4 regions of the Mesorhizobium sp. WSM1343 genome follow, and region 4 is predicted to be linked to each of the others. Evidence: riboswitches for the same ligand, from Rfam matches in the RefSeq annotation. Region 4 holds a riboswitch; each other region holds the start of a gene.
The links. A riboswitch is a leader RNA that binds a small molecule or an ion and turns the genes downstream of it on or off. The one in region 4 is predicted to bind cobalamin.
Positions count from the first base shown of each region.

Region 1: linked by a shared signal. The riboswitch ahead of AC0NIL_RS23300 (ABC transporter ATP-binding protein) and the one ahead of AC0NIL_RS02025 (aromatic ring-hydroxylating oxygenase subunit alpha) in region 4 are both predicted to bind cobalamin.
Region 2: linked by a shared signal. The riboswitch ahead of bluB (5,6-dimethylbenzimidazole synthase) and the one ahead of AC0NIL_RS02025 (aromatic ring-hydroxylating oxygenase subunit alpha) in region 4 are both predicted to bind cobalamin.
Region 3: linked by a shared signal. The riboswitch ahead of AC0NIL_RS16925 (DUF1636 family protein) and the one ahead of AC0NIL_RS02025 (aromatic ring-hydroxylating oxygenase subunit alpha) in region 4 are both predicted to bind cobalamin.

Region 1 is NZ_CM148370.1:4,758,307-4,760,501, forward strand. It holds gene AC0NIL_RS23295 (ABC transporter substrate-binding protein) at 1-50, opposite strand, end outside; gene AC0NIL_RS23300 (ABC transporter ATP-binding protein) at 100-888, opposite strand; cobalamin riboswitch at 1,054-1,260, opposite strand; gene AC0NIL_RS23305 (AraC family transcriptional regulator) at 1,496-2,195, shown strand, end outside.
Region 2 is NZ_CM148370.1:5,218,569-5,220,763, forward strand. It holds gene AC0NIL_RS25580 (histone deacetylase family protein) at 1-301, opposite strand, end outside; cobalamin riboswitch at 424-603, shown strand; partial or broken gene bluB (5,6-dimethylbenzimidazole synthase) at 775-1,284, shown strand; gene AC0NIL_RS25590 (hypothetical protein) at 1,455-2,195, opposite strand, start outside.
Region 3 is NZ_CM148370.1:3,496,646-3,498,840, forward strand. It holds gene cobW (cobalamin biosynthesis protein CobW) at 1-462, opposite strand, end outside; gene AC0NIL_RS16925 (DUF1636 family protein) at 465-893, opposite strand; cobalamin riboswitch at 933-1,136, opposite strand; gene AC0NIL_RS16930 (winged helix-turn-helix domain-containing protein) at 1,167-2,195, opposite strand, start outside.
Region 4 is NZ_CM148370.1:444,912-447,106, reverse strand. It holds gene AC0NIL_RS02030 (FAD-binding oxidoreductase) at 1-100, opposite strand, end outside; gene AC0NIL_RS02025 (aromatic ring-hydroxylating oxygenase subunit alpha) at 126-1,373, opposite strand; cobalamin riboswitch at 1,489-1,690, opposite strand.

The DNA.
Region 1 (2,195 bases), 2.0 Mb from region 4:
GCGGTCGAGGTCAGCAGCGAGACGGCAAGCGAAAAAGCGAGGCGTTTCACGGGTATGCTCCTTGTGGGTGGGATCGGGTCGACTATGGAACGGCTTCAATCACGACGGCGGCGCGGCACGGTTCGGAACCTCGAACACCGTCAACTCTCGATCCTCGGTCGGATGGCGCAGGCGCAGCACATCGATGCCGAAAATCTCGCGGATCAGCTGTTGGGCCAGCGCTTCGCGCGGTGCGGCGAGCGCTTGCAGGCGGGCATGATTCATCACCGCAACCCTGGTGGCGAAGGGTGCTACCAGCGCCAGATCGTGCAGCACCGCGATCACCGTCATCTCGAAGCCTGCCACGAGGTCGAGCAGTTCGCCGCGGGCGCGCGGGTCCAGATGGTTGGTCGGTTCGTCGAGGAACAGGATTTTGGGCTGCTGGGCGATGGCGCGCGCCAGTTGGGCGCGCTGGCGCTCGCCGCCCGACAGCGAGCCGACGGTGCGGCCAAGCAGCGGCAGCAGGCCGGTCCGGCGCAGCGCATTGACGACAATGTCGCGTTCCTCGCTCCTGCGCCTCAGTCCGGCGTGCGGGACCCGGCCAAGCTCGACATAATCGATCACCGCCAGCCGCGGATCGGGCTGGTCGGTCTGGCCGACAACGGCGATATGCAACGCCCGCTCGGCGGCCGAAATCCTGTCCAGCCCGCGTCCGCCAAGCTTCACCTCGCCGGAACTTGGCCGCAGCATGCCCGACAGCATGCGCAGCAGCGTCGTCTTGCCGGCGCCGTTGGGACCGATGATGGCAAGGCGATCGCCAGCGGCCACCGAGAAGCTGACCGCCTGGACCAGATTCCGCCCATTCGCCATGGCACAGAGGTCATGGGCTTCGAGAAGCGCTGCGCTCATCGGCTGCAGCCCGCCGGATTGCGGGGACGGCAAAGCGTGCGCATGGTGATGCGATGATCGATGGAGCCGTCCAACTTTCCGTCACTTTCCAAAACTGGCGACGGAAGGAAGCTGGCGAACCGGCCGACAAGGCCGGGATTCGCGTTTCCTCCCGGCACACCCCGTCCGGTCAACTCAGTGATGGCAGGTCTCCTGGCTCGCGGGTCGTTGCGCCATCCTGCCTTCCCAGCCTTGCCGGCCAGTGGCATTCACGGATTTTGCTCGCCGCTTACAGTTGCGGGGGCAGCCACGGCCTCGACCTGAACAGGCCTCACCGTGTTCCCTTTTCACCCCTCGCCTTTCGGCTCGGGGACCATCACCACTTCAGCGTAGATTTCCACCAAACGCTTCGCAATGGATTTCTCGGACGAAGTGGTGGGCCAGCTAAGGGAAACAGGCATTGCACGCTCATTTTATGTAATAACATAACATTCTTAGGAGATGACGCGGCCCGCTGTCAAGCGAAAGCCCATGGGATCGGCGCAGATTGCACGGAATGCGCAATTTCGATCAAACTGGCCGCGCCAGGAAACGCCAAGATGATCCGGCCAATGCGAAAAGGAGCCCCATGAACCCGACCGAGAAAGCGCTGTGGTTCGTCGAGAGCCATCTGCCGGAGGCGATCTCGCTTGACGATGTCGCGCAAAGCAGCGGCGTGTCGCGTTTTCATGTGACGCGCGCCTTCGGCGCCGCAACCGGCCGCTCGGTGATGGGTTACATGCGCTCACGCCGGCTGACCGAGGCGGCGCGCAAGCTGGCCGGCGGAGCGCCCGACATCCTCGTCGTCGCGCTCGACGCCGGCTACAACTCGCATGAGGCGTTCACCCGTGCCTTCCGCGATCAGTTCGGCACCACGCCGGAACTGGTGCGCGCGCAAGGCTCGACCAACAACCTCGACCTCGTGGAGCCGATCCTGATGGACCAGTCCCTCCTCACCAATCTCGAACCACCGCGCTTCGAGACCAGCCGGCCGTTCCTGATCGCCGGCCTCGGCGAACGCTACAGCTGTGAAACCAGCGCCGGGATTCCGATGCAGTGGCAGCGTTTTGCACCCTTTATCGGCAACATCCCCGGCGAGATCTCAGGCGTTTTCTACGGCGTGTGCCTTAATGGCGACGACGCGGGCAATTTCGACTATGTCGTCGGCGTCGAAGTGTCCGGCTTTGCGGATCTGCCGAAGGACTTCTATCGGGTGCGGGTGCCGGCGCAGAAATATGCGGTGTTCTCGCACCGCGAGCACATCTCATCCATCCGCCGGACGATCAACA
Region 2 (2,195 bases), 1.5 Mb from region 4:
TGGCGGCGCCGATCGCGGTGATCGCCGCTTGCCAGCTCTTCGGACTGGCAGTGGTGTCGGCATCGATGCGGGCAATGCCTTCGTCGGGAATGGCGGCGCGCACGCGGGCGACGAAATCGGCGGGATGCGCGTAGAGGATGGTGGCCTCGTCGCCTTCCGGCGCCTGGATACGATCGAGCCCGGCAAAGGCTTCCTCATCGAGCACGCGCTCGATGGCGCGCAAGCGGTCGGGCCGCTCGGGATGTCCGGGCGGCGTGAGATGCTCGAGGAAGATCGGATGCGTGTAGAGACGGGTGGTCATCGTCCTAATCTAGTGACCCGGATCGACAAAGGCCATGCACGGGCGGCCGATGACTGGGGAAAATCGCGCCTGCGTCCATTCGCGTCGCCGCGGGCATTGGCCTCGCCGGCGCTTCGGCGTAAGGTCCCTGGGTACTGCCTGGTGCCCGCCGCAAGCGGGAGAATCGGGAACACGGTTGAATTCCGTGGCGTGCCCAACGCTGTGAGGGGGACCGCGCCGGTAAATGCCACTGTCGATGACGGGAAGGCACCGGACGCGGGTTGATCCCAAGCCAGAAGACCGGCCTGGCAGGCATCGTCATCCGCATGGTCGGGCGGATGGCATCAGAGCGACGTGCGTCCATTTGGACGCACAAAGTACGCTCTGACCGTTTTGAATCTGCAATCGCAAGGGGACAAGCGATGCCGGAACATATGACCGCTGCCATTGACGATGGATTCGACCAGAATGCGCGCGATGCGGTCTATCGCGCCATGTTCACGCGGCGCGACGTGCGCAGCCATTTCCTGCCCACCGCGATCGATGACGACGTGCTGGCGCGGCTGCTGCTTGCCGCTCATCATGCGCCATCGGTCGGCTTCATGCAGCCATGGAATTTCATTGTCATTCGTGACATCGAGCGACGCGAAAGGGTGCGCGACCTGTTCCTGGCCGCGCGCGAGCAGGAACTGCCGGCGATCGAGGCGGAAAAACAGGCGCTGTACCGCAAGCTCAAGCTGGAAGGCATCTGCGAAAGCGCGCTCAACATCTGCATCACTTGCGACCGGCAGCGCTCGAAAGGTTCGCCGCTGGGACGCTGGCACAATCCGGAGATGGATCTCTACAGCACCGTCTGCGCGGTGCAGAATTTCTGGCTGGCCGCGCGTGCCGAGGGCGTTGGCGTCGGCTGGGTGAGCATCATCGAGGCTGAGGCGCTGAAGCGGCTGTTGGCCATTCCGGATCACGTAACGCCAATCGCCTATCTCTGCGTCGGCCGTGTTTCCGAGTTCGCTTCCAAACCGGACCTTGAAACGCATGGTTGGGGACGGCGGCTGCCGCTGCCGGAACTGATCATGAGCGAGACGTTTTCCGGGCAAGGCGAGACACAGCTCAAGTCCACCGTGGCGCGCCTCAACACCGTTTCTGCCTCACCAGACACCATCTGCCCGGCCGATCAGGGTGTGGCGCCGGCCGTACCCCAGCGCGAACCGCCGAAGGAGGCGAGCGCCTTGTCCTTGAGCTCCCTGAACTTCGACGACGCCTCGGCCAGCCGGGCGTCCCAGGCCGGATCCGGCACCTGGCCCGCGATGGTCTTGAAATAGACCTGCATCAGGCAAGCGATGGCGAAAGGCTCGATGAAGGCCGCCTTGAACGCCCAGGCGAAGACGATGGCGAGCACGAAAGCCCAGCCGGCGAGCTGGCCAGGCATCAGGAACAGAATCGCACCAGCAGGCGCCAGCATCATCAGAAAGATGACGAACGAAACGCCCCACATGATGACCGCCAGCCAGACGGCGTTCTTGACCATGACCTTGCCGTTCTGGGCATAGAGCACGACGCCTTGGCGCGCCGTCTCGAAGGGTGAGGCTGAATTGATGCGGATGTTGTAGCCGAGGATGATCTCGTCGACATAGGTCAGCGACAGGCGGATCACCGTGTTGATGAAGGAGACCAGGCCGCTCAGGCCCGGTATAGGCAGGAAGGCGGCGATGCCGCCGAGCAGGCCGGTGATGGCGCGGATGGCACCCTTGACGAGTTGGTCGACGACGAAAAGGATGTTGGCCTCGGCAAAACGCTGGGTCACGATATCCCTGGCGTAGGCGATCTGGTCCTGACCTGCGGGAATGTCGCGGCCGTCGATCAGATGAACCATGACGGCGATGTGGCCGGCCTTGACGATATAGAGGATGTATTC
Region 3 (2,195 bases), 3.1 Mb from region 4:
CATGTCGTTGGCGACGCGGCCTTCGGCCAATGCCGGTCCGTCGACCACGGCGATGACGCCATCGACGGTCACCCGGCTTTTCACGCTCGGCCACTGAAAGGCCTGGACCAGCGGCTTGGGCAGTGCCAGGCCCGAGGTTTCGATCAGGATATGGTCGACCTTCGGCGTCAGCGACAGGATTTGGTCGAGCGCCGGGACGAAGTCGTCGGCAACGGTGCAGCAGATGCAGCCATTGGCCAGTTCGACGATGTTTTCCTCGGGGCAGGTGTCGATGCTGCATCCCTTGAGGATCTCGCCATCGATGCCGATGTCGCCGAATTCGTTGACGATGATGGCGATGCGCTTGCCGCCGGCGTTTTCCAGGAGATGGCGGACCAGCGTCGTCTTGCCGGCGCCGAGGAAGCCGGTGACGACGGTGCAGGGAACGCGGGAGAGGTTTGCAGACGAATCTGGGGCAGTCATGGTCAGTCCTTCAGCATGTCGATGGGTGGAATGCGGGCCACGAGGCCGCGCTTGAGGCTATCGGGGCGGCCACGCCACGGGATCAGGCCATCTTTCGAGGTGGCGAAGAGCTTTGCGCCTGTCACGAGGTCGGCGCCGCTTGTCGCGGTCAGGTCGCCGAAGACATAGCTCCAGCAGCCGTCGCGCAGGATCGCGGCGCTGAGGCGCCGCTTGCAATTGCCAAGGCATTCGACGCTGCGGATGCGGATATCGTCGCCAGCGGCGGCGCGGCGCGTGTCGTCCGTCAGCAACTCGCCGGCGCGGGGATGAGCGTCGGAGCCGGTCTCATTGCGGCAGGAGCCGCAGACGATGATGGTGACGCCGGCCAAGGCATCATCATGGCCGGACGAAATATCCGCTGTGCCAGCCGAAAAACTGCTGTCGTGGTCCAAAGATCGGGCTCCTTGCCCGGAAACCCGCCGGGCGATCGGATTCTACAGTCGCAGACGGCAGGTCTCCTGGCTCGCGCGTCATCGCCTTGGGTAGCCGCCTTCCCGGGAACTCCCAGTGGCTTTCGGCCTTGGCTCTTCGCTTACAGTTGCGGGGACAGCCGCGGATTTGGGATTTTGCCCCGCACCGCATTCCCTCTTAGCCCTTGCCGTTGCGGGCAAGGGACCATCTGGAACCGGATTTAGGCTTTTGCGGGCGGCGGTGTCAACGCGAGCTTACGACACGGCTATGTCGGCCAGCGCCGGCCCCAAATCCCCGGCAGGCGTCACTTCGATGCGTTCGAGCCCGAGCCAACCTTGCATCTGCTTCAATTCCTCGAACAGCTCCGCAGCAGTTTCAGGCGGCGCACCGGGCTCCGCATAGGCTGCATGGACGCGCAGTATGCTGGCCGGGCGATCTGCCTTGAGGTCGATGCGCGCCACGATCCGGTCGCCGAGCAGGAACGGCAGGACATAATAGCCATACTGCCGCTTGTCGGCCGGTGTGTAGATCTCGATGCGGTAGTGGAAATCGAACAGCCGCTCGGTGCGCGAGCGCTCGAAGACGACCGGATCGAAGGGTGCCAGCAAGGCGCGGGCCTCGACTTTGCGCGGCAGACGGGCGTCCCGGTGAAGATAGGCCGGCTTGTCCCAGCCTTCGACACGCACCGGCAGCAACTCGCCCGTTTCAACCAGTTCCTCCAACCGGCCTTTCATATCGGCCGGCGACAGGCGGAAATAGTCGCGCAAATCGCTTGAAGTCGCCACGCCGTGGGCGCGGGCGGAAATGCGCAGCAATTCGCGGTGCGCGTCCTCAGGCGTCGGCACCGGCAGATCGAGGATCGCCTGCGGCAGCACGCGCTCGGGCAGGTCATAGAAGCGCTCGAAACCGCGGCGGTGCGCCGTGGTGATGCGGCCGGCCCAGAACAGCCATTCGAAGGCGTGTTTGGCATGGCTCCAGCCCCACCAGCCGCCCGAACCTTTCTGGCCCTCCAGCGCGGAAGCGGCGATCGGGCCGCGCTCGGCGACCTCGCGGTAGATCTCTTCGATGTAGGCGGCGTGTTCGCGGCCCCATTTGGCGAGACCCAGATACATTTCCTCGCCCCGCTCGGCGCGCTGCATGCGCCAGCGCATCAGCGGGTATGTCTCGACCGGCAGGAAGGAGGCCTCGTGCGCCCAATATTCGAAAACCATGCGCTTGCGCGTCACGGCCGCGTTGTCGAGCAGAGCGAGCGGGTAGGGGCCAAGGCGCGAATAGAGCGGCAT
Region 4 (2,195 bases):
CAGGCGCTTCGTCGCTGACGCCGATCACTTCCAGCACCTGCAGCCTGTCGTTCCAGGGCGTCATCTGGTCGAGATGGCGATAGAGGCCAAGGTCCGTCATCGCATTCATCCTCCTATCCCCTGGGCTAGGCGACGCTGCGCAGGGCCGGCCGGCCGCCTTCGGCAAGGCGCGGCCCGATGAACGACGCGTACCACTCGACGAACTGGATCACGCCGCCCTCATGCAGCTCCGAATAGGGGCCTGGTTCATAGGCCGGCGACAGGATGCCGAAGGCGTTTTCCTCGACGATGCGGCGGTCCTGGTCGTTGGTCTCGGTCCAGACATGGGTGAGCTCAGCGAGGTCGTAGTCGACGCCTTCGACCGCATCCTTGTGGACGAGCCATTTCGTTGTCACCGCGGTTTCCGTGGCACTGATCGGCAGCACGCGGAAGGTAACGGCGTGGTCGCCGAGGATATGGTTCCAGGTCGTCGGATAGTGATAGAGCAGCAAGGAGCCGATGCGGTCGGTTGAAACGCTGTCGGACAAGTTCTTCTGGACCGCCCGTTTTCCCGTCATGGTGTAGCTGACGGCATCGCGCAGCAGCGGCGCGCGGGTGGCGCGGTACTGCCCTGCCGGATCGATGCGGAATTTGCTCGGCAAGCCTGATGCCTCGCATTTGGCCCAGTGTGCGACCATTTCAGGGTCGCTGTCGGCGCCATGGACGCCGGTTATGGTTGGAGCCTCGGGGAAGGTCTTGCACAACTCGGGATGATTGGCGGCGCAGTGGTAGCACTCGCGGTTGTTTTCCCAGACCAGCTTCCAGTTGCCCTTCTCGACGATCGTGCTCTCGAAGGCGATCTTTGCTTCACGCAGCCGGTGCGGCAAAAGATAGGGTTCGATCATCGCCCGCATCGGCGCGAAATCTGCCGGTTCCTTGGCCAGGCAGATGAAGATGTAGCCGCCGACGCTCTCGCAAGCGACCGGCTTCAGGCCGAAATCACTCTTGTCGAAACCGTCGGCCATCTGGCGGGCAAACAGCAGGCGGCCGTCCAGCTCGTAGGTCCACTGATGATACGGGCAGACGAGCTTTGCCGCGGTACCCTTCTCCGTGTTGCACACGCGGCTGCCGCGATGGCGGCAGGAATTGTGGAAGGCGTTGATCTTGCCGTGCTGGTCGCGGACAAGGACGACCGGATAATCGCCGACCTGCACGGTGATGTAGCTGCCCGGCTTCGGCAGTTCGCAATCATGGCCGATGAACAGCCAGTCGCGATACCAGATCAGCTCCATGTCGAGCTTGAAGTAGTCCGGATCGGTGTAGAAGGGCTGCTCCAGCGAAAAGCCTTGCCGGCGCCCCTTCAGGAGCCTCAGCATGTCGTTGCGGATATCCATGTCCTGTCCTCGTTCCTAAGGACTGAACTGGTGGTGACGGAGGAAGGATTGAAACGCAGGCCGGCTGTGTGCCGGACATGCGCTATCCACCTCTTGACCGCCCACCGCGATCAGTCGAGTCTAAAAATCTCGGGCTGGTTTCCGGGCTCTGGAGTTGTCCTTGCGGACCATCGCGACACCTTCCCAGGCGGTTGCCCAGTGGTCTCCCGTTGCGACTTGAACTCCACCACCGTTGCGGGGGCAGCGCCGGATTCTGACCGGCTTCCCAATTCTCCGCCTCGTCGTCACGAAGCGGCACCTGAGATGGTATGATCTAACCACGATCGCGGGCGCGCCGTCGGCATGAAAACGACATCGTATCCATGCGGCGCGACACGGCATGCGAAACGATACTGCAGATCGTCGCGGGCCGAGATCCCACCTCCCGGGCGGCCATTTGCCGGCTGCGATCTTCCCGAATCCGACCCTTCGCGGGGGTCAAAAAGGTTAATGGTTTCGAAAAGTGACTATTAGCTCGCCCTAAAATCGAACCGAACGGTTCGTTTCTGTTGACGGTGCGTGCAGGACGGTGTGAACGCTGGGCCTCTGAAACAGTCGGTGATCCATCAGGTGGCTACAGCTAACGCACTGATATGAAGAAGAAAAATGCATCCTTAGATTCCATTGGCACAATTTCAAGGTGTGGATTCATGGTCCACACGGAACAACTTCGTGATTGGAAAAGACGACCTTGCCCTCCCACATCGGGGCTGTCCGAACGACGCGATTTCATTTCCAAGACACGCCGCTAGACGGACGGAAAAAAGACGATACTGGAGTACC